3 regions of the Devosia sp. XK-2 genome follow, and region 1 is predicted to be linked to each of the others. Evidence: predicted binding sites of a transcription regulator. Region 1 holds the regulator's gene; each other region holds the start of a gene.
What was found. Region 1 encodes PhoB, which activates phosphate uptake and scavenging genes when phosphate is short. Its sites were predicted from a motif close to TGTCATNNANCTGTCAT; they were not measured.
Positions count from the first base shown of each region.

Region 2: V8Z65_RS17450 (DUF2794 domain-containing protein) is a predicted target of PhoB. The motif match lies at 6,127-6,143, and genes of this name have one in related genera.
Region 3: ugpB (sn-glycerol-3-phosphate ABC transporter substrate-binding protein UgpB) is a predicted target of PhoB. The motif match lies at 2,315-2,331, and genes of this name have one in related genera.

Region 1 is NZ_CP146608.1:2,376,367-2,384,257, reverse strand. It holds gene V8Z65_RS11635 (secondary thiamine-phosphate synthase enzyme YjbQ) at 27-446, shown strand; gene V8Z65_RS11630 (sulfite exporter TauE/SafE family protein) at 449-1,279, shown strand; gene V8Z65_RS11625 (SIMPL domain-containing protein) at 1,714-2,430, opposite strand; gene V8Z65_RS11620 (fumarylacetoacetate hydrolase family protein) at 2,622-3,767, shown strand; gene V8Z65_RS11615 (aldehyde dehydrogenase family protein) at 3,813-5,252, shown strand; gene phoB (phosphate regulon transcriptional regulator PhoB) at 5,325-6,026, opposite strand; gene phoU (phosphate signaling complex protein PhoU) at 6,183-6,893, opposite strand; gene pstB (phosphate ABC transporter ATP-binding protein PstB) at 6,921-7,703, opposite strand; gene pstA (phosphate ABC transporter permease PstA) at 7,770-7,891, opposite strand, start outside.
Region 2 is NZ_CP146608.1:3,542,646-3,550,536, forward strand. It holds gene rlmN (23S rRNA (adenine(2503)-C(2))-methyltransferase RlmN) at 1-844, opposite strand, end outside; gene V8Z65_RS17415 (invasion associated locus B family protein) at 1,068-1,574, opposite strand; gene V8Z65_RS17420 (invasion associated locus B family protein) at 1,818-2,339, opposite strand; gene thpR (RNA 2',3'-cyclic phosphodiesterase) at 2,569-3,108, opposite strand; gene V8Z65_RS17430 (Bax inhibitor-1/YccA family protein) at 3,313-4,038, shown strand; gene V8Z65_RS17435 (N-acetyltransferase family protein) at 4,190-4,690, shown strand; gene V8Z65_RS17440 (putative immunity protein) at 4,711-5,238, opposite strand; gene V8Z65_RS17445 (GNAT family N-acetyltransferase) at 5,258-5,731, opposite strand; gene V8Z65_RS17450 (DUF2794 domain-containing protein) at 5,728-6,078, opposite strand; gene V8Z65_RS17455 (DUF1223 domain-containing protein) at 6,379-7,116, opposite strand; gene acnA (aconitate hydratase AcnA) at 7,245-7,891, opposite strand, start outside.
Region 3 is NZ_CP146608.1:1,885,617-1,893,507, forward strand. It holds gene ugpA (sn-glycerol-3-phosphate ABC transporter permease UgpA) at 1-703, opposite strand, end outside; gene ugpB (sn-glycerol-3-phosphate ABC transporter substrate-binding protein UgpB) at 794-2,113, opposite strand; gene V8Z65_RS09085 (hypothetical protein) at 2,474-3,010, shown strand; gene V8Z65_RS09090 (hypothetical protein) at 3,003-3,305, shown strand; gene V8Z65_RS09095 (hypothetical protein) at 3,360-3,665, opposite strand; tRNA gene V8Z65_RS09100 (tRNA-Leu) at 3,785-3,869, opposite strand; gene V8Z65_RS09105 (FliM/FliN family flagellar motor switch protein) at 4,013-4,246, opposite strand; gene lipB (lipoyl(octanoyl) transferase LipB) at 4,321-5,076, shown strand; gene V8Z65_RS09115 (DUF4282 domain-containing protein) at 5,100-5,630, shown strand; gene V8Z65_RS09120 (DoxX family protein) at 5,700-6,077, opposite strand; gene rimO (30S ribosomal protein S12 methylthiotransferase RimO) at 6,321-7,652, shown strand; gene V8Z65_RS09130 (esterase) at 7,825-7,891, opposite strand, start outside.

The sequences.
Region 1 (7,891 bases):
GGCTGGCGGCGTGCTAGGCGGGACATATGCAGCAGGCCATCGAGAGCGCGACAATCGAGACCCGAGGGCAGGGGCTTTACGAGGTCTCCCGGCAATTGCGTGGCTTTGTCTCTGCCACCGGCATCGAGACGGGGCTGGCTACGGCCTATGTGCGGCACACCTCCTGTTCGCTGCTGATCCAGGAAAATGCCGACCCCGATGTGCAGACCGACATGATGGGATTTTTCGCCCGGCTGGTGCCCGAGGGTATGGATTGGCTGATCCATACAATGGAGGGACCGGACGATATGCCGGCCCATATCAAGGCGGCTCTTACGCAGACGTCGATCGGCATTCCGGTCAGCGGCGGGCAGCCGGTCCTGGGCACGTGGCAGGGACTTTATCTCTTTGAACACCGGCGCCGTCCGCATCGGCGCGAGCTGGTGTTCCACATTATTGGGGAATGAACATGGATTGGGGCGCGTTGATCGGCTATTGGCCGTTCATCCTGGGGCTGATGGCGACCGGCGTGATCTCGGGGATCGCGGCAGGTCTATTGGGGATCGGCGGGGGTGCCGTCATCGTGCCGGCCCTCAGCAATGCGCTGCTGCTGATGGGCTATGACGCCGAAGTGGTGCAGCATGTGGCCGTCGGCACGTCCCTCGCCATCATCATTCCCACCGGCATCATGAGTGCGCGGGCCCATCACAAGCGTGGTGCGCTCGATATCAACGTGCTCAGGCTCTGGACACCCTTCATCGTGGTGGGGACCTTTGTGGGCGGGCTGATGGCCGGCTGGTATTCAGGCGATGTCCTACGCATCGTCTTTGCCGTCATGGCCTTTGTCATTGCGGCCAATATCGTTTTTGCGTTCCAGACCCGGCTAATGGGGCATCTCAAGGGATCGAGCCTGACGCACCGCCTCTCGGCGCTGGTGGTGGGCTATGTCTCCTCGCTGATGGGCATTGGCGGTGGATCGCTGACCGTGCCAACCCTGGTGGCCTTTGGCGAAACCATGCACAAGGCCGTGGGGACTTCGGCCGCCATTGGCGTTGCCATCGCTCTTTCGGGCACTGCCGGCTTCCTGATTTCCGGTTGGGGCGTCGAAGGCCTACCGCCGTTGAGCCTTGGTTATATCAACCTTTTGGCGTTGGCTCTGGTGGGTGTGCTGGCAGCGCTTTGCGCGCCCTGGGGCGCGGCCCTGGCGCATCGGATGGACCAGAAGACGCTGAAATATGTGTTTGCCGTGTTCCTGGTGGCCGTGGGGCTGAACATGCTGTGGAAGGTGCTGGCGGGGTAAAGAGCCTGGCACCGAGCATGCCACTCGAGCCGCCACTCGACCTTAGGTCTCGTGGCCTTCTCGCCTCCGATCTCGCCGCCGGCGAGCTTGGCCCTACAGTGCGGCTCGAAGTCTCATGGCCCCTAAATCTCAAATCGCTCCACCGGAGCGATTGGCGGCGCGGCCGCCCTTGCCACTCAGGCGTAGCCTTCGTGGCCTCCTTGTCTCGTCGGGCTCCACCGGAGCCCGTCGTCGGCCTTGCCGACCGACGGCGGAGGGGTTGGTGGGGACGGAGTGACTACGGTGGAACCGTCCCCACCGCCCAAGCCCCCTCAAGGAGGGGATCGGGGAGCTCAAAGGCGGACCGGCCAGCGATCCGCCTATGAAAAAAGTCAACGCGCGATTGGCCGTTCGGGTTTGGCCAAATCATGGCAAATTCGCCGTTTCTGCACCGATTATTCGGCGCTGTTGTCCAAATCCCACGAGACATTGACCGTGATGGCAAAGCTCATTTCGCCCGCTTCCACGGGGACCGGCGCGGCGCTGGCCATCTCGGCCCGGGCGTACATGGGGTAGGGCTGGGGCGAATTAAAGTCCTGCCGCTCGGAAATGGATTCAAGATCGCCCAGTGTTGCATTGGCGACACCGGCATAGAGCTCGGCCTTTTCGCGCGCGTCGGCAAAGGCCTGTTTGCGGGCCTCGTCGAGCAATTCAGAAGGATCGGCGACGGAGAAGCTGACGCCATTGACGGTATTGGCGCCGACGGTCACCGACCTGTCCAGAATGCTGCCCAGTTCCTCTAGATCGCGCACGATCACCGTGACGGAATTGGAGACCTGGTAGCCGTTGATCTTGGGAGGCAGGGAATAGCCCAGATCGTCGCGGGCGTCGGAATAGACATAGTTCGGATTGACCGAGAAGCCCGAGGTCTGGATGTCGCGCGCCTCAATGCCGGCTTCCTTGAGGGCGGCGATCAATTCGGACATGGCGGCGGTATTGGCGTCGAGCGCTTCGCGCGCGCTTGCACCCTGGGTGGTGACGCCGGAATTGATCGTCGCCATGTCAGGAGCGGCACGTACTTCGCCGCGCCCCTCGATGGTGATGGTGCCGGCATAGGCAGGCAATGCAGTGGCAATCAGAGCGAAAGGAACAAGGACGCTAAAGGCACGCATGGAAAACTCCTTCAATCTATGCAGGGCAGAGATGTCTCGGCCCAATGCGTCAGTATTGCGGCGCAGATGAACCGGAGTTGAACGGAACATTCCGTGGCAGCCTTGTCAAAAAGTATGACTTAAGCGCTTCTGCACTTGCCCCCGGACGACAGCTTGGGCTAGTCACGTGGCTGACAAGCCAGGGGGCAAGAATGAGCGTGAACGACATTCCCGGCGGTATCCTTCTGGGCCGGGCCCGGATCGAAGGATTTGACCACCCTCGGATCGTGACGGTGCGCGACGGGCAATTGGTCGACATTACCGCGCGAGGCATGGCCACGGTGCGCGATATTGCCGAGAGCGGCCGTGCTGCCGAGCACGTCAAGACGGCCCCCGGAAGGGCCGTGGGCGATATCGAGACGGTCATGGCCAATGCGGCAGCGGGCAAGGCTGATATGCCGCAGCTGCTCTGCCCCGTCGATCTGCAGGCGCTCAAGGCGTCGGGCGTGACTTTCGTTGTTTCCCTGCTCGAGCGGGTGATCGAGGAGCAGGCCCGCGGCGATAATTCGCGCGCCGATGTGCTTCGCAGTGAAATTCTCGACCTGATCGGCACCGATCTGAGCCAGCTTGTGCCGGGCTCCGAGGCGGCCGTGAAGGTGAAAGCGGCGCTGATCGAGAAGGGTGTGTGGAGCCAGTATCTGGAAGTGGGTATCGGGCCAGACGCTGAAATCTTCACCAAGGGTCAGCCGATGAGCGCAGTAGGCCATGGCGCCGAGGTCGGCCTGCATCCCATTTCGAACTGGAATAATCCCGAGCCAGAAGTGGCATTGGTCGTCACCAGCGCGGGCGAGATTATTGGCGCCACGCTGGGCAATGACGTCAATCTGCGCGATGTGGAAGGCCGCTCGGCGCTGCTGCTGGGCAAGGCCAAGGACAATAATGCCTCCGCTTCGCTGGGGCCGTTCGTGCGGCTGTTTGACGGCGATTTCACGCTCGAGACGATCAAGCAGGCAGAGATCGCCCTGCGTGTTGAGGGAACCGATGGTTTCGTGCTCGAAGGCCAGTCGAATATGGCGCAGATTTCGCGAACGCCGGAATCGCTGGTGGCGGCGACCGTCGGCGCACATCATCAATATCCGGACGGGCTGGTGCTTTATCTGGGCACCATGTTTGCTCCGGTGAAGGATCGTGACGGCGCCGGCAAGGGTTTTACCCACAAGCTGGGTGATGTCGTCTCCATTTCGACACCGAGCCTTGGTACCCTCACCAATCGGGTCAATCTCTCCACCAAATGTCCGCCCTGGACCTATGGCACCAGCCATTTGCTGCGCGACCTCGCGCGCGCCAATCTTCTCTAATTCCGCGCTTCATCCTCCAGAGCGCATCAAACGAAAGGCCTCACCATGAGCGAATTGCACAAGAACCTGATCGATGGCGAGTGGGTCGGCTCGGATGGGGTCGAGAACATCAACCCGTCCAATCTCAAGGAAGTGGTGGGCGTCTATGCCCGCGCCACGGTTGAGGAAACCAAGCAGGCCATCGCCGCCGCCAAGGCAGCTTTCCCGGCCTGGTCGCGTTCGGGCATTCTCGAACGCCACGCGATCCTGAGAAAGACGGCCGACGAAATCACTGCCCGCAAGCAGGAATTGGGCGAGCTTCTGAGCCGCGAAGAAGGCAAGACCCTGCCCGAAGGCATTGGCGAGGTCACCCGCGCCGCGCAGATCTTTGACTTTTTCGCTGGTGAAGTGCTGCGCCTTTCCGGTGAAGTGCTGCCCTCGGTGCGTCCGGGCGTCGGCGTGGAAATCACCCGCGAGCCTATTGGCGTTGTCGGCATTATCACGCCGTGGAACTTCCCGATTGCTATTCCGGCCTGGAAGATGGCTCCGGCCTTGGCCTATGGCAACACTGTGGTCATCAAGCCGGCAGACCTGGTGCCGGGCTCGACCTGGGCAATCGTGGATATTCTGGTTCGCGCCGGCCTGCCCAAGGGCGTGGTTAATCTGGTCATGGGCAAGGGTTCGGTCGTTGGCCAGACCATGCTGGACAGCAAGGATGTCAATGCCATCAGCTTTACCGGCTCGGTCGGCACCGGCAAGCGCGTCGCGGCGGCCTCAATCGAGCATGGCCGCAAGTTCCAGCTCGAAATGGGCGGCAAGAACCCGACGATCGTGCTCGACGATGCCGATCTCAAGGTTGCCGTGGAAACGGTGGCGCAATCGGCCTTCTTCTCGACCGGGCAGCGCTGCACCGCCTCGAGCCGCGTGATCGTGACCGAGGGTATTCACGACAAGTTCGTCGATGCCCTGTGCGAGCGCACCAAGAACCTGCGGGTGGGCGATGCGCTTAGCAAGGATACCGAGATCGGACCCGTGGTCGATCCGAGCCAGCTCAAGCAGGACATGGACTATATCGAGATCGGCCGCAATGAAGGCGCTGAACTGCGCGCTGGCGGCAACCGCGTCAATGCGCCGACCGAGGGTCACTTCCTGCAGCCGGCCCTGTTCGTGGGCGCCACCAACCAGATGCGTATCTCCCGCGAGGAAATTTTCGGGCCGGTGGCTGCTGTCATTAAGGTCAAGGATTATGAGGAAGCCCTCGCCACGGCCAATGACACCGAATTCGGCTTGTCGGCTGGCATCGTCACGACCTCGCTGAAATATGCCACGCACTTCAAGCGCAATGCCGAGGCCGGCATGGTGATGGTCAATGTGCCGACCGCCGGCGTCGACTTCCACGTGCCGTTTGGCGGCCGCAAGGGCTCGTCTTATGGTCCGCGGGAGCAGGGCAAGTATGCTGCCGAATTCTTTACGGTGGTCAAGACGGCTTACACTGCTGCCGGCTGACCGGAAGCGGGTGCTGGATAGTGGAACGGGGCCCTGGTGGCCCCGTTTTTCGTTTCCAGGCGGTGATCAGGTTCAGGCGTTGGCGGCGAACCGCTCGTCAAAGGCATAGCCGGCGCCACGCACGGTGCGGATGGGATCAGCTTCACGGCCGCGATTGATGGCGCGGCGGAGGCGGCCGATATGGACGTCGACGGTGCGCTCATCGACATAGACATCATTGCCCCAGACGCCGTCGAGAAGCTGCTCGCGCGAATAGACGCGACCGGGATGGCGCATGAGATATTCGAGCAAGCGGTATTCGGTGGGGCCGAGATGGACGTCGCGATTGGCGCGGCGCACGCGATGGGTGGTGCGGTCCAGTTCGAGATCGCCGACCTTGAGGGCCGTGGTGACCAGATTGGGATTGGCGCGGCGCAATAGCGCGTGAATACGGGCAACCAGTTCGGGTACCGAGAAGGGCTTGACGACATAGTCGTCGGCGCCGGTCGAGAGGCCGCGGACGCGTTCCTCCTCTTCGCCGCGGGCGGTGAGCATGATGATCGGGACGCGCGAGGTTTCCTCGCGAGCCCGCAGACGGCGGCAAAGTTCGATGCCGGAGATTTCGGGCAGCATCCAGTCGAGCAGGATCAGGTCCGGGAGCTTTTCGGCGATGGCTTGCTGGGCCTCGTCGCCACTTTCGGCCGTGACGACCCGGAATCCCTCGGCTTCCAGGTTATAGCGCAGCAGGATGGCGATATCGCCTTCGTCTTCGACAACAAGAATCGTCGCGGGCATATGGATGTGCTCCGTCGGTCGGCTGCCCGTGGCAGGAGCCGGGCGTTGAATTATGGTGGTGGTCATCCCACCTTCGCGCCACTCGACCGTAGGTCTCATGGCCGTCTCGGCTTGAAAGGCTCCACCGGAGCCTTTCATCTGCTGCGCAGCACGCCTCTAAGCCTTGATCTGCTGGCGTTGCAGTTCCTGGACGTCGCTGGTGAGCTGTTTGCCGGTGGCCAGATAATAGGCGCGCTCGGCGATATTGGTGGCATGGTCGCCCACGCGCTCCAGGCTTTTCGCGCAGAACAGAAGATGGGTGCAGGTGGTGATGTTGCGCGGATCCTCCAGCATATAGGTCAGGAGTTCGCGGAAAAGCGAGGTATACATGGCGTCCACCTCGTCGTCGCGGTTGCATACGTCCACCGATGCGGCCGCTTCGCGATTGCCGTAGGCGTCGAGCGCGTCCTTGACCTGGCGCATGACCAGGGCGGTCATGTTTTTGACGCCATTATAGAAGGTCGGCTGCAGGTTGAGGCCTTCGAGCTTGAGCGAGCGGCGGGCAAGCTGCTTGGCCATGTCGCCAATGCGTTCCAGATCGCTGGCGACGTGGATCGATGTGACAATGGCGCGCAGGTCGCTGGCCATAGGCTGACGACGGGCGATCATGGAGACGGCCATCTCGTCGATATGGCGCTGCATGTCGTCGATGCGCTGGTCGGCGATGATGGTCAGGTCGGCCAATTCGCGGTCGAGCTTGAGCAGAGAGCGGGTGCCATTTTCGATGGCGACCTCGACCTGACCGCCCATTTCGGCAATGGCCTGCGCCAGGGAAAGCAGCTCTTCATTATAGGCGGTGACGATGTGGTCGGTGCCGGTATTGGGCATTTGCTACGTCCTTTTATGGCTCGCCGGTCAGCCGATACGGCCCATGATGTAGTCCTGGGTCTGCTTGTTCACCGGATTGGTGAAAATGTCCTCGGTATCACCATGTTCAATCAGATTGCCCAAGTGGAAGAAGGCGGTCTTCTGGCTCACACGGGCCGCCTGCTGCATGGAGTGGGTGACGATGACGATGGTGTAGTTTTCGCGCAATTCGTCGATCAGCTCTTCGATGATCGCGGTGGCAATGGGGTCCAGGGCCGAGCAGGGCTCATCCATCAGAATGACTTCGGGGCCGACGGCAATGGCGCGCGCGATGCAGAGGCGTTGCTGCTGGCCGCCCGAAAGACCGGTGCCGGGCTCATTGAGGCGATCCTTGACCTCCTCGAAAAGGCCCGCCTTGCGCAGCGAGGAAATGACGATCTCGTCCAGATCGGCCTTGTTGCGGGCCAGCCCATGAATGCGGGGGCCATAGGCGACATTGTCATAGATGGATTTGGGAAAGGGATTGGGCTTCTGGAAGACCATGCCGACGCGGGCACGCAACTCGACCACATCGAGCTTGGGATCATAGATGTCTTCGCCATCGAGTTCGATGCGACCGCCAACCCTGGCCCCTTCGATGGTATCGTTCATGCGGTTGATGCAGCGCAGGAAGGTCGACTTGCCGCAGCCCGAGGGGCCGATAAAGGCGGTGACGGCGCGGTCGGGAATGTCGATAGAGATGCCGTGCAGAGCCTGCTTGGCTCCATAATGCACGGTCACGTCGCGGGCAGTAAGACGGATCGGATGGTCCATCAATTCAGCGGGATTCATTGTCTGATCCAATGTCTTTTGGGTCACTTTAACCTGGCCGGCGAGCACGTCCATTTCGGTGTCTCCTTAAGCGCGCTTTTCGAGGCGGGACCGCAGGAAGATGGCGATCGCATTGAGGGTGATCATGAGCGCCAGCAGCACCATGATGGCAGCCGAAGTCCGCGCCTCAAAGAAGTTTCGGTTTTCAT
Region 2 (7,891 bases), 1.2 Mb from region 1:
GCGGCCATTTCTTGTTGATCGGCACCAGCACATCGCGCAGATCGTCGCGCACGGCATGGAGCGAAATGGCCAGCATGACATCGATCTCGCGCCCGGTCGGCTCGATATAGGGCACGACACCGGAAGTGGAGAGCGTAATGCGACGCTTGGAAATGGACATGCCATCGCCGGCCGAGGCGATGAGCAAAGCCTGTTTGACATTGTCGTAATTATAGAGCGGCTCGCCCATGCCCATCATCACGATATTGGTGATGGCGCGGGTTTCGCCGCCCGGCACCAGGCCTCCGTCGTCAGGGCGCGAACCGCCAGGGAAATCACCCAGACGCTCGCGCGCCATCAGGATCTGTCCCAGGATTTCGCCGGCGGTGAGATTGCGGACGAGCTTTTGCGTGCCGGTATGGCAAAAGGAACAGGTGAGCGTGCACCCGACTTGTGAAGAGACGCAAAGTGTCCCGCGGTCGCTTTCCGGGATATAGACGGTTTCGACCTCGACCGCCGGCATATGGGGATTGGCCGGATCGCGGAAGCGGAAGAGCCATTTGCGCGTGCCGTCGACTGAAACCTGCTCGGTGACGATTTCCGGCCGGTCGAGATTGAAGGTTTCACTGAGCTTCTGGCGGACCGGCTTGGCCACATTGGTCATGCGGTCGAAATCGGTGACGCCGTTGACATAGAGCCAGTTCCAGAGCTGGGAGGCGCGCATGCGCCCTTCCTTTTCCGAAACAACCTCATGGCTGACCAGCGTTTCCGCCAGGCCGGCCTTGGACAAGCCGATCAGCGACGGCCGCGCCGTGGACGCCGGGCGGATAGCGGTCGAATGGTCAAGGTTCAGCGCAAGGCTCATGGCGGGCACGGGGGGCTCAACAGATGCGGGAAGTGCGCGCCTTTAGCACAGGCAGGTGGAAAGCGCAAAGTCACGCTGGCGGGAGGCGGGGATGCGGTGAGGGCAGAACGATCAAAGTAGCCCGGGCCGCCCTCGGACTTGATCCGAGGGCCACTCGGATCTGGTGCGAACCTTGAAAGGTCCTCGGGTCAGGCCCGAGGACGGGACCGTGAGTGTTGAAAAATCAGCACTCGGCGCCAATAGCCTGTTGGGCGGCGGTAGCACCGGACAGCGAATAGGATTGCACGACCTGCGTGCCATCGGCAGCGGTACCGGTGATGGAAATGCTCGAACCGGCACGGATGGCGGCGGCCAGATTGGCCGACTGGGCGCTGTCATCGAGCCAGGCCGCATCGTTCTGGGTAAAGAGCGTGAAATTCTGGCCCCCGACATTGGCCGTGGCTGTGGAACCGGTCTGGAACGTATAGCCGGCCACCACATTGAACTCGTTCACCACATCTTCGCCGGGGCGGTTGGTGATATAGAGATAGGCCTCGCCATAGCCGCTCGGGGTCGGCTCGGTGCTTTTGGGCCTGGTCATGGCAAAGCAGACCGTGCCGCCGCCATCATCGGCCGCATAGCTCGACCAGTCTCGGAAATCGCCCAGAACCCGCGCCGACTGCGCCTCGGCCGGCAAAATGGCCGACAGCGTCGTGACAAGGGCAAGCGCGAGAGCGGAAATTCGGATCATCGGGTCTTTTACCATTAGAGCATCGCGCGAAAAAGTGGGTACCGGTTTTCCGCGAAAAACGATGCGACTACAAACAGATAGAGCAAACGTCCCGATTCCGTCGGGACGCATTTTGCTCTAGCAGAACCGGGCAAGGGGCTTTTTGCCCGATGCCCAGTTAGGGTGTTTGGGGGCGTCTCGGCAAGTCCCCGATCCGCACCATGACCGGGTGGGGAAAAGCGGCCCGTCTTTGGCTCCTATGCCTTACTGGCAGGCCGCATCGATGGCATTCATCGCCGCGGTGGCGCCGGAAAGGGAATAGGTATCGACCGTATCGGTGCCGCGCTGGCTGGTGCCGCGCACCACAAGCTGATTGCCGGCCTTGAAGGCGGCGACAAATCCGGGCTCATCGCTGCTCGAGGCCAGCCAGGCCGTCGAACCGCGGGCGGCCATGACATAGCTCTTGCCATCGACCGAGGCCGAGGCCTTGGCATCGCTGGTATTATAGGGGTAGCCGATCTGGGTCTGGACCTCGTTTTTCGAGCCCATGCCCTTGCGGTGCACGATCAGGAACTTGACCGGGTCGCGGTTGACGCCTGTGGGTTCGCTGCGCTGCGGCTCCCCAATGATAAAACAGAGCTGACCGCTCTGATCGCTCGCCGTATAGGCGGACCAGGCGTTGAACGTGCCCAGCTCGGTGGCCTGCTGGGCCTGAGCGGCCGGGGCCAGAGCCATGACCGTTGCCACCGCGAGCCCAAGGATGAGGCCACCGGTTTTCGTCGTCATCGCCAATTCTTCCTCTTGTTTTGCTGGTGTTCGTGGGGGCGTTCTGTCCGCCCAATGTGCCCCGAACATGGTTACCAAGGTGTCAAAAACCTCTCGGCCCCCGCCGCGCCGTTCGGCATTTGCTTCAAATGAAAGCCAAAGGCGGCGGGAATGGGGCACGATTTGCCCCGCGCCTCCCGGTCTGCCCGCTTAGGGTTAAGCCAATCCTAACAAGAGCGTGATCCGTCCCTCACGCCGCCAGCGGGTAGCTTTGTTCCACAAGATAGGGACCGCCCCCAACCGAATCCCGGCTGGAAAACAGCACGAACCGCGCCGGCACGAAACTGAGCGGTTCGAATCGGGCCGCCTCTGCGAGAAAGCGCGCCACATCCTCGGCCGTGGTGCCGCGCAAGCGCGCCAGCGATACATGCGGCACGAATTTGCGCCCCTCGGGCGGCAGGCCCGCCCTTTGCAACACCCGCTCATGGGCCGCCTGCAGCCGGTTGAGCGCTTCCGATGGCTCCACCCCTGCATAAAGCGCGCGCGGCTTGTCGCCGCCAAACGTGCCCAGATGCGTGAGCCGGATGGGGAATTGCAGCGAATTGGACAGCCGGTCGAGACTATCGACCACCTCATCGGCCGTATTGCCATCGACATCGCCGATAAAGCGCAGGGTGATGTGATAATTGTCCGGATCGATCCAGCGGGCGCCGGAAAGGCCGCCCCGCTTGAGCGAGAGGGCAAATCCCACCTCGGCGGGGATTTCGAGGCCGGTAAAGAGCCGGGGCATGATGTGCCTCCCTGGCAAGTGTCCGCGCGATTCGTCACTCGACCCTAACACAATCGCTTTATTGGGCCAGTCCCAGTGTCGCACGCGTCCGATTATCCTTGTCAATCAAGGATTGGCTCCCCATATTCCGAGCCAAGTGGCAACGCCAATTGCCCCCGGCGGTGACAAGACCGCATATGCGTTATTTGGAAAGGGAACCAAAGAATGGCTGAATATGACCGTCAGACCCTCGGTGCGCGGGCCGGCTCGGCCTTGGCCATCGACGAGGGCCTTCGCAGCTATATGCTGCGTGTCTACAATTATATGGGCCTCGGCCTGGTGGTAACGGGCCTGGTGGCCTTTTTCACCAGCCAGTGGGCCATGTCGAGCCAGGCGAACGCCGAGCTGCTTTATGGCAGCCCGCTGGCCTGGGTGATCATGCTCTCGCCGCTGGCCTTCGTGCTGGTCTTGAGCTTCGGCATCAACAAGCTGTCCGTGGGCGCGTCCCAGGCGATCTTCTGGGCCTTCGCGGCCGTGATGGGCCTGTCGCTGTCGTCCATCTTCCTGGTCTATACCGGCGCTTCGATCGCCAAGGTGTTCTTCATCACCGCCGCCACTTTCGGCGCGATGAGCCTTTACGGCTATACCACCAAGCGCGACCTGACCGGCATGGGCAACTTCCTGATGATGGGCCTGATCGGCATCATCATCGCCTCGATCGTGAACATCTTCCTTGGCTCGTCCATGCTCGATTTCGCGATCTCGGTGCTGGGCGTGCTGATCTTTACCGGTCTGACCGCCTATGACACCCAGAAGATCAAGGAAAGCTATTCGGAAGCCTATGGTGCCGACGTAATGGCCAAGAATGCCATTATGGGTGCGCTCTCGCTCTATCTCGACTTCATCAACCTCTTCCTGATGCTGCTCCGCCTGTTCGGCAATCGCGAGTAGCAATCAAGGCCTTGATCATAAGATCAAGGAATTTGGTTGGACGAAAATGGGGACCGCGGCTTACAACAGCCGCGGTCTTTTGTTTTGTCCTCGTTTTGCCGCGTTTCCGAACCGCAAAACCGTTACCACTTTTGCTCGAAACGCTCTCGCCATGTCCGACTATCTGCTGCGCCCCTTTTCCTGGTCCGATGTCCCCGCGATCACGGCGATCTATCGTCACTATGTCTATCATTCGGTGGCGACCTTCGATCTCGACGCGCCGGGCGAAACCTTCTTCGCCGAGAAATTCGGCCATATGCTCGAACTGGGCCATCCCATCGTCATCGCCCAGGGCCAGGACGGGGCCGTGCTGGGCTATTCCTATGCCTCGGTCTATCGGCCGCGCCCGGCCTATCGCTTCACCTGCGAGAACTCGGTCTATTGCGCGCCCGATGCCCAGGGCCGGGGCCTGGGACGAGCGATGATGGAGGCTGTGATCGAGCAATCGCGCGCCTTCGGCTTCAAGCAGATGATCGCCGTCATCACCGCCGAAGGCACCGGTTCAATCCGCCTGCATGAAAAGCTCGGCTTCCGCCATATCGGCCTGCACGAAAAGCTCGGCTTCAAATTCGACCGCTGGCTCGACATCGTCCATATGCAAAAGGCGCTTTAGGCCGCAGCCGGCGCGCCGCGTCAGGCGAGCCGGGCCTGCAGGCGCCCGATGATCCGCTTCATTTGCCCTGAAGCCAGGAGCCCGGGCCCCAATGGCCCGGACCGGTCCGTACCGATCGCGGGTAAAGTGCGCAGCGCCATGCGCATATCGGCCGTCACCTGCCCCAGCTGCCAATCGATCTCGACATCGACAAGGTGGGGTTGGTCGGGTGCGGCAAGGCTGATCGCCTTGACGGCATAGGCCGCCGCACCCAAAGCATGCGCGCCCATGTGACAGACCGCTGAGGCCTGGCCGGCCGATCGGGCGGCCGCCGCTGCCGCCGGAGACACGCCGCGCGCCGCGCTCCCGCCACCAAACCTGGCCCGAATTTCAGTCGCCGTATCGAGCGCGCCGCGGGCATAGGCCCTTGCCCGGGCAATGGCGGCGCGGGGGCGATCATCGTCGGGCTTTTCGGCCTCGAATATCCAAAGCACCCGTTCCGCACAGGCGGCGGCCCAATCCGCGACAAGGCGGCGATCGGCTTCGCTGAGCGTTTGCACCGAGATCATGATAAATCCTTGGCCAAGGTCAGGCCGACCGATCCAACATCTTATGCATGGCAAAGCAGGCCGTGCTGCCATCGGGCAAGGCATCGAGCGACCAGCCCTGCGCGCGGTAAAAGGCTTTTGCGGTGGCCGTGGCCTTGAGCCGCCCCTCGGCAAAGCCGCGGGCGATGAGATCGGCCTCCATATGGGCGAGAAGGGCTTTGCTGATCCCGCGGAACCGGGCATCCGGCGCCACATAATTGAGGGCGATTTCGCCGGACGCAGTGGTGGCACCCACAGCCGCGATCTCCCCCTCCAGTTCGGCCACCACCATGAAAAAGCCCTCTCGCGCCAGCATGTCGGCAATGCCCGAAGGCGTCTTGTTGGCCGTCCATTCGGCAATCATCTGCGGATCGTCATGGTGGTCGGCATGGCAGAGCTGGGTGATCGAGGCGATCAGGACCTCGCTGATGGCCGGCACATCCTCCGCCCGCGCCGGACGGATGACAAGGCTCACCCCACCACCGCCAGATCGGGATCGAGCACCCGCAGCACTTGGGCCAGGTCGTGCCCGCGTTTCAGGATACGGCCCTGCTGATTGGTGACCATGAACTGGCCCTGGCGATTGCGCAATTTGGGGTTCTTCTCGACCACGAAAAGCGGGCGCTCCGAGACCCGCGCATAGATGGAAAACAGCGCCCTGTCCTTGAGGAAATCCATGGCATAATCGCGCCATTCGCCCTGGCCCACCTTGCGGCCGTAAACGGCCAGGATCTGCATCAGCTCCCTGCGGTCGAAAGCCACGATGGGCTGCACAGGCCGGTTGGGCTGGCTGGCAGGCTCGCCCACATGCACCAGCGCCAGATTGGCCTGACTATCCTTGGAAGAACCCTGCACGCCGCCTCAATGCCTTGTCATCGCATGGTCATGATCGGCGCATTCGCGGGGCTTGGCAAGGGGCACAAAATTCCCCAATTCGGCCATGATTTGTCCCTGACACCGCCCCATTGCGTCAGCATCGTTCAAACATTGCCTCCAGTGGCTGGCAATCGGGCCGACCGAGCCCCCAAACCAGAAGGCCCGATTGCCAGCCTCCCATTTGAGTTGACTCCAAGTCAGTTGCCCGCTCCCGCCCCCGGAGCGGGCATTTTTGTCTCCGGGCCGTCAGAAACTATAGGCGGCAGCACCCAGGATCGGCCCGGGCAGGCCATTGCGCTCGGGCTGGATGAGGATGGCCACGCCGCCATTGTCGCCGTCCTGGAACTGGTCGAGCGGCAGTTTGATTTCCGCGCCTTCGGTGGCTTCCCACACGCCCACAACCTGCCGATTGACCACGACCTGGGTATAGACCATGGATTTTCCGGCATTTTCGCCCTTCTCGATGGCCACATCGGCCCGATCGAGATAGCGGACCAGCCAGATCGAAGCATCTTCCAGCGCCGCATCGGCCGGCACCGACAGCTTGAGCATATCGCCATGGGCCGTGAGCGAGATCTCGAGCGGCAATTGCGCCGAGGCCACGGCATCATAGACCTCGTCGCGCCGCGAGCCGACAACACCCTCGGCGCCATTGATGACCATTTGCGGGGTGAAGATACGCGACGACCCCCAGCTTTTGGCATAGCCGCGCTGACGGTCCGAAAAACCTTTGTCGCCAAAGGTATCTTCCCAGCCGATATAGTCCCAATAGTCCACGTGATAGGCCAGGGCCAACAGGTCGTCCCGGTCGGCAAGGCTGGTCAGCAGCGCATCGGCGGGTGGACAGGAAGCGCAACCCTGGCTGGTAAAGAGCTCCACCACCGCCTTGGGGTTGAGGCGCACCGATTGGGCGCCGGCTGACCCCACGAGGGCCAGTCCCATAAATATGCCGATAATGCATCCCGAGAAGCGGCGAAAATTCATGGGCGCTGTTGTAGGCCGCAGCCCTGGCAATTGCCTAGTCAAAAGCGGGTGAGGGCACGATTTGGGCCAAAAAAAGATGGCGACCACCGGGGCCGCCATCCTTAGATGCAGATTAATGTGAGCAGTGCTTACGCCGCCACCAGGCTCCGCAACACATAGTGCAGGATGCCGCCATTCTTGAAATAGTCCAGCTCATTGGCGGTATCGATGCGGCAGCGGGTTTCGACATTGAGCACTTCGCCGTTTGGCCGGGTGATCTTGACCTTGACCATGGCGCGCGGCTCGATGCTCTCGACGCCGACAATATCGACGGTCTCGCTGCCATCGAGACCCAGGCTCTGCCAGCTCTCGCCATCCTTGAACTGCAGCGGAATGACGCCCATGCCGACCAGGTTGGAGCGGTGAATTCGCTCAAAGCTCTGCGCGATGACCGCCTTGACGCCCAGAAGGTTGGTGCCCTTGGCCGCCCAGTCGCGCGAGGAGCCGGTGCCATATTCCTTGCCGGCAAAGATCACCAGTGGCGTGCCCTTTTTCTGATAGGCCATGGCCGCATCATAGATCGGCATCTGCTCGCCCGACGGGCCCTTGGTGAAGCCGCCCTCGACCCCATCGAGCATCATGTTCTTGATGCGGATATTGGCAAAGGTGCCGCGCATCATCACCTCGTGATTGCCGCGGCGGGCGCCATAGGAGTTGAAATCCTTTGGAGCCACCTGCCGCTCGGTCAGGTACTGACCAGCCGGGGTTGCCGGCTTGAACGAACCGGCCGGCGAAA
Region 3 (7,891 bases), 490 kb from region 1:
CGATCACCCCGAACGTGTCGAACATGGTGTAGTTGAGATTGACGATCATCAGGAAGAATGTGGTCGGCGACAGAAGCGGAAACACGATAGTCCAGAACCGCTTGAACGGCCCGGCCCCATCAATGGCGGCCGCTTCATTCAACGATTGAGGAACTGACTGCAATCCTGCGAGAAAAAACAGGAAATTATAGGAAATCTGCTTCCAGCTTGCGGCAATGACGATCAGGATCATCGCATGCGCGCCGTTGAGCTGATGGTCCCAGTCCACCCCGAAATAGCCCAGCATATAGGGCAGGATGCCGGTGGATGAGTTGAAGATGAACCACCACAAAATGCCCGCCACGACAGGCGAGACCGCATATGGCCATAAGAGCATGGTCGAATAGGCCGTTCCCGCGCGGATCAGCCGGTTCACGGCCACTGCCAGCACCAGGGCCAGGCCCATCGAGATGACCGTTACCGCCAGCGCGAACAGCGCTGTGCGCCCCACCGAAGCAAGATAGTCCGGCTCCTGGAACAGGCGCAGATAGTGCAACAGGCCCACAAAGCTGGTCGAAAGCCCGAATGGATCTTCACGTTCGAACGAGGATTTGACGGCCTGGCCGGCGGGCCAGATAAAAAAGATGATCGTGATGATCAATTGCGGCGCCACCAGCAGGTAGGGCAGCCCCTGAGAGGGGAAAACAGTGCGTTTGGTATCCATCGACCCGATCCGCGGAAGCGGTGCAGCCGCTCCGAAAAGACGAATGGGCGGGGCGCATCATCTGGCCCCGCCCGGCAGTGTCAGCGCGCCTTACTGATTGGCGGCCTGGAAATCGCGCAGCATCTGATTGCCGCGTGTAACCAGATCGTCCAGCGCCTGCTGGGCGGTCTTGTCGCCAGTAAGAAGAGCCTGGAATTCCTGGTCGATCACGTCGCGAACCTGGACGTAATTGCCGAAACGCAGACCCTTGGAGTTTTCGGTCGGAGCATTGAGCGTCATCTGCTTGATGGCCACGTCCGAACCCGGATTGGCCTCATAATAGCCCCGGCTCTGGCCGAGCTCGTAAGCGGCCTGGGTGATCGGCAGATAGCCCGAGAACTGGTGCCAGTCGGCCTGAACTTCCGGCGAGGAGAGGTAGGAGAAGAAGTCCGCCACGCCCTTATACTGGGCTTCATCGGCGCCCTGCAGGACCCACAGGGTCGCGCCACCAATGATCGAGTTCTGCGGCTCGACCTCTTCATAATGCGGCAGCATGCCGAAGCCGACTTCAAAGCCCTCGGCATTGGCCAGAACGCCGGCGCGCGAAGCCGAGGAGTTCATATAGATGGCGCATTCGCCGGTATAGAACTTGGCCGGCGCATCCGCACCGCCACCCGGGCCGCCATAGGAGAAGACGCCCTCGTCCTGCCACGTCTTGAGATTGTCCCAATGCTTGACCTGCAGCGGGCCATTGACCACGAATTCGGTGTCCAGGCCGCCAAATCCGTTCTCGAGCGTGCCGATCGGCTGGTTGTGCCAGGCCGAGAAATTCTCGAGCTGCGCCCAGGAGATCCAGCCCGAGGTAAAACCACAATCGGCAGCGCCAGATTCCATGATCTTGTGCGAGAAGGCTTCCAGCTCTTCCCAGGTCTTGGGCGGCTGTTCAGGATCGAGGCCGGCAGCGGCGAACACGTCCTTGTTGTAATACATGATCGGCGTCGAGGAATTGAACGGCATCGAGAGCATATTGCCCTCGGTATCGGTGTAATAACCCACAACGGTCGGCAGGAAGCCGCTGGGGTCGAAATCGGCGCCCATATCGGCCATGAGCTGGTAAACCGGATAGACGGCGCCCTTGGCAGCCATCATGGTGCCGGTACCCACTTCGAACACCTGCACGATTTCGGGCTGCTCGCCGGCGCGGAAAGCGGCGATGGCAGCGGTCATGGTCTCGGCATAGGAGCCCTTATAGACCGGGGTCACGACATAGTCGGACTGGCTGGCATTGTAGCCGGCCACGATTTCTTCGAGCTTCTCACCCAGCTCGCCACCCATGGCGTGCCACCAGGTGACTTCGGTGGCAGCAAAGGCCACCGAAGTGGACAGGGCGAGCGACAGGGCCGCAAGGCCCACGCGGTTCAGAGATTTCATGCTTGTCTCCCAACGGACCGGCACGGCGTTCAAATGCCGCCCGGCTCCAGCCAGACCAGTAATGTGTGTGAGCACCGGCTCGGCGGGTTCGAAATCATTCGAAACAAACCGAAAGCCCCGGCGCACAGCTCGCCCGCCCCCAGGGGCCTCGACCTGCCCGCCCCCTCTATTGAGCTTGCTTGACGTTCACTTGAAGATTCAATGACAAGCTGATGACGGCTCACTTCGATAGACAGAAAGTTCGTTTGAACGCCTATCCATCCTCCGGCGTCAGAAAATTTCTGCCCTCCCCCTGTCGAAACGGACAGCGCCCCACCGTTGTGAGAGGGATAGGAAAGCAAAAAAAGGAACACCGCCACCATGTCCAAAACCACCACCCTGGCCTGTGCCTGCGGGCAATTTCATGTTGAACTGATTGGCGAGCCTTTCATCAGCACCGAATGTCATTGCTCATCCTGCCGCAACGCCGCCGAGCGCCTCGCGGCCCTGCCCCCGGCCTATCCCATGGCCAATGCCAGCGGCGGCATCCCCTACATCCTCTACCGCAAGGACCGCGTCCGCTTCCCGGATGGCACCGCCGGCCTGGCCGAATTCCGCCTCCGCGATAAAACGCCCACCCGCCGCGTTCTCACCACCTGCTGCAACACGCCCATATTTCTTGAATTCGAAGACGGCCACTGGCTCAGCCTCTTTGCCGGCCTGTGGCCCGAAGATCAGCGCCCCGCCCTTCAGATTCGCACCCAGACCGGCGATGTCCCCGAGGGCACCGTCCTCGACAATACCCTGCCTGCCGGCTTCGGCCCCACGGCCGGCTTCTATGCAAGATTGCTCGGAGAGTGGATCGCCATGGGGTTCAAGTCCCCGAAAATCAAAATCGAGGAGAAGATCAATGCCTGACACCGACACCAAGATCACCATCGGCAATGTCAATCACCCCGACCACAGCGAACGGGTGGACCGCGCCAAATACATGGCCATGCACGACGCATTGATGAGCATCCTGCCCAGCGAACCGCCCGGCCTGACCGTGGCCGAGGCCAAGCAAGCGCTCCTGCCCCACCTCTCTCAGGACCACTTTCCCGGCGGCGACAAGGCCGGCTGGTGGCTCAAGGCCGTGCATCTCGATCTGGAATCGAAAAAGGTCATCGCCCGCGCCAAGGGCAGCCCGGTGCGGTTGCATAAAGTGGAGTGACGAATTGGTACCGGGACCGCCGAAACCTGATGAACCAGTCTACCGGCGCCGGCCTTAGGTGAGGTCAACCATAAGCAACCAGGGCAAAGTCAAAAGCGCCGTACCAATCAGGCTGGCATAGCCCACCAGCACCAGCCTAGCCGTTTGCCCGGCGCCATTGCGACTCGCCCATGCAACCAGGACGTCTAAGCTCGGACGAACCGTTACGAACATCGACAAAACCAGCGAAGCAAACAATACGGCGCCAGGCATGGGTGCCCCCACTTGGCTCGCGATGGAAGGCAACAAGCAGATGAAGCCAAGATCAAATCTGAAAGAGCCGCCGCCTTTGGCGGCGTCCACGTGTGCTGAGATTGACAAATTAGTCTCCTGATTTCGTGTCAGGACACAATTACGCATGTCGATGAAAGCGACAAACGGGCCTTCAATACAAAAAAGCCGCCTCGCGGCAGCTTCTTGTGTGTCACCTCGAAAGTGACTGGTGCGGTCGAGAAGACTCGAACTTCCACGCCTCGCGGCACAGCGACCTCAACGCTGCGCGTCTACCAATTCCGCCACGACCGCACTGTAGTGGTAGAAGCTTCAGCGCCTGCGGCCCCGAAGCGAGTGGGGGTGTAGCAAAGCTCATGCGTTCCCACAAGCGGATAATCGGAGATTTTCGCGTCCCTGTGTAAAGAGCGCCAGCCCCAGCCCCAAAGGCACCGGCCTCAGCCGAAGCGCAGCACCTTCTCGGTCACGAAAACCCGCAAATGCCCTTCCTCGACATTGACCTCGCCCTTGGCGATCAGCGTGCTATTGGCATAAATGCGCAGCGGATCATGCTCGGTCGCGTCCAGCTCGATCACCGCGCCGCGGCCCATGCGCAGCATATGGTGGATCGGCATGGTGGTTGCGCCCAGCTCGACCGTGATATCGACTTCAATATTGTCCAGGGTATTCATATGTAAGGTGCAGTCCCGGGTCCGGCGCCTCAGCGCCACGGATTCGTTTGCATCAGGGTCGGCCAGAGCTGGTTATGGAAGTCTTAACAAACGTAAACCAAACGTGCCAAATCGGCGCGAAACTGCACCGCGACGATGCGCAGCACGTCGAATGGCAGGTGTTTGACGCGCCGCTCGACTATCAGGCCGCCCTTGCCATGATGGATAAGCGCGTCGCCGCCATAGCGGCCGGCCAGGCGCCCGAAGCGGTCTGGCTGCTGGAACATCCCCCGCTTTACACCTCTGGCACCTCGGCCCGGCCTGAAGATTTGCTCAATCCGCGCTTTCCAGTCTATCCGGCCGGACGCGGCGGTCAGTTCACCTATCACGGCCCCGGCCAGCGCGTGGCCTATATCATGCTGGACCTGACCAAACGCGGCCGCGATATTCGTTGTCTCGTCCAGGGGCTCGAACAATGGGTCATCGACACGTTGGCAGCGCACAATGTCACCGGCGAACGCCGCGAAGGCCGTGTCGGCGTCTGGGTGCCCCGCCCGGAAAAGGGTCTTGCCCGCGAAGACAAGATCGCGGCCATCGGCGTGCGCGTGCGCAAATGGGTCACCTTCCACGGCATCTCGCTCAATATCGCACCCGATCTCAGCCATTATGATGGTATTGTGCCCTGCGGCATCACCGATCAGGGGGTGACCTCTTTTGAGGATCTGGGCCTGCTGGTCTCCATGGCGGAGGTCGATTCGGTGCTGCGCGCCCGCTTTGAAGCCACTTTCGGCCCCACCACGACCGTTCCGGGACTTGCCATCCCGGCATCAGCCGACCAATTTGCGTCCTAGCAACCGGATTCGAGGAGCCCGCCATGACTTTGGACGATCTCAAGCGCCTGCTGACCCGCCAGACATTGTTCCGGCTGGATTCCATCCTGTCCCCCCGGCTCGTCCCCATTTTCTATGCGCTGGGCCTGGCGGCCATCCTGCTCTGGGCCATCAGCCATTTCTTCTTCCGCTTCGGCACCGGTTTCGGCGACGGCCTCTGGGGGTTGCTGGAAATCGCCGTCTTCGGGCTTCTCGCACTGGTTGGGCTGCGCATCGGCTGCGAGGCTCTGTTGGTCTGGTTCAAGAGCCATGAAAATACCGGCGACAGCGTGCAGCGCTCGCGCTATTCCGCCTCGCTGCTCGATGAGGTGCGCGACGCGATACGCGACCTGGCCGAAGAAGGTGACGAGCGCGATTTCGCAGAAGCCGATGAATATATCACTCCGGCCACCGAGCCAGTGCCGCAGGCCACGCCCGACCCGGCCTCTGCCCCGCGCGAACCGGCGACCAAGGCCGGCGAAACCCACAAGCCCCGCCGGACAGCCAAGCGCACACCACCCAAATCGGTGACGTGAATCGAAAGGCCGCTCCCTGGAGCGGCCTTTGTATTTCTAGGCGCCGGAGCAGAGCCCGGCGACAAGTGGTTATTTCTCGTTGACCGCCCAGCGGCCCGGGCCGGCAAAAACCAGAAAGAGGAACAGGAAGCAGAACAGGATAGCCGCATCGCCACCATTATTGGTCGGGAACAGATTGCCCGGCGCATGCACCATCCAATAGGCAACAGCCATGGTGCCCGAGGCGATGAATGCGGCGGCGCGGGTGAAGAAGCCCACACCGATCAGCACGCCGGTCACAATCTCGATGATTGCGGCGAACCAGAAGATCGAGAAGACAGGCGGAGCAAATTCAGCGGCCGGAAAGCCAAGCAGCTTCTGGGTTCCGTGCAGGACGAACAGGAGTGCGGCAACGATGCGCAGCACAGCGAGGGCCTGCGGCGCGTAAGCGGAGAGTCGATCGGTCATCAATTGATCCTTAGTGCTGCGCCTCATGGCGCCGTTGAAGGATCAATTGCCTAACCCAATCAAATCGCTGGGATAACCGCCCCAATGGCGCACACACTGTTCGACATCCTGAACAATCAAGTCTATGTGTTCATCGTTCTGCTCAAGCCAGATTCGCTTGCGCCGCAGGGCAGTCACATTGCGTAACCGCCCAATGTTCTGTATGACGCGCCATCCTATCAAGCATCGGAACTTGTGACGCGCATGACTCAGGCGCCCAAAATCGGTCTCGTCAGCCTCGGCTGTCCAAAGGCACTCGTCGACAGCGAGCGCATCATGACCACCCTGCGCGCCCAGGGTTATTCCTTCTCGCGCGACTATGCCGGTGCCGACGTGGTGCTCGTCAATACCTGCGGCTTTCTCGACAGCGCCAAGCAGGAAAGTCTCGAGGCCATCGGCGAAGCGCTCAATGAAAACGGCAAGGTCATTGTCACTGGCTGCCTGGGCGTTGAAGAGGACCTGATCCGCGAAACCCATCCGAGTGTGCTCGCGATCACTGGCCCGCATCAGTATGAAAGCGTGGTCTCGGCGGTGCATGACCACCTGCCGCCCGTGCCCAACAAATTCGTGGACCTGGTGCCCGAAAGCGGGCTGAAACTCACGCCCCGCCACTACGCCTATTTGAAGATTTCCGAAGGCTGCAACAATCGCTGCTCCTTCTGCATCATCCCCCAGATCCGCGGAGACCTTGCCTCGCGGCCTGCTGCCGGCATCCTGAGCGAAGCCGAAGGCCTCATCCGCTCCGGCGTCAAGGAATTGCTGGTCATCTCGCAGGACACCAGCGCCTACGGCCTCGACATAAAATACGCCACGAGCAAATATCGCGGCCGCGAGGTCAAGGCGAAATTCTACGACCTGGCCAAGGAACTGGGTGAACTGGGCGCCTGGATACGCCTGCACTATGTCTACCCCTATCCCCATGTCGATCCGGTCATGGAACTGATGGCCGAGGGCCTCGTCCTGCCCTATCTCGACATTCCCTTCCAGCATGCCTCGCCCAAGGTCTTGAAGGCCATGCGCCGCCCCGCGCATCAGGAAAAGACCTTGAATCGAATTCTGGACTGGAAGCGACAAGTCCCTGATTTGACTGTACGTTCCAATTTCATCGTCGGCTTCCCCGGCGAAACCGAAGAAGATTTCGAAATGCTGCTCGATTTCATCGAGGAGGCCGAAATCGACCGCGCCGGCTGCTTCAAATATGAACCCGTCACCGGTGCCACCGCCAACGAGCTCGATGGCATCGTGCCCGACGAGGTCAAGGAAGAGCGCTTCGCCCAATTGATGGAAGTGGCGCAGAACGTCTCCTTCGGCCAGCTCCAGAAAAAGGTCGGCCGCACCATCGACGTCATCGTCGACGACGTCCGCCCCGAGCAGAACCGCGTCATTGCCCGCTCCAAATGGGACGCCCCGGAGATCGACGGCCAGGTCATCGTCGACGAGGCCCATGGCATCAAGATCGGCGACATCGTTTCGGTCACCGTCACCGACAACGACGAATACGACCTCTTCGCCGTTCCCGCTAAGGCCCAAGCCTAAGCCATCTCCCTGCGCCCCCTCGCCCCTCAGGGGAGAGGGTAGCGGCGCCGCGAGCGCCAGCGAGTTGGCAAAGCTGGGGTGAGGGGTGAAGGCTTTTGACAAAGCCCCAACGTTGAACCCCTCGTCCGGCGCTTCGCGCCACCTTCTCTCGTCAGGGGAGAAGGAACACCCTCTACCGCGCAAACGCCGCAAACGGATTGTCATGCGTCAGGCGCGTGATCGTGCTTTCGTCCACACCC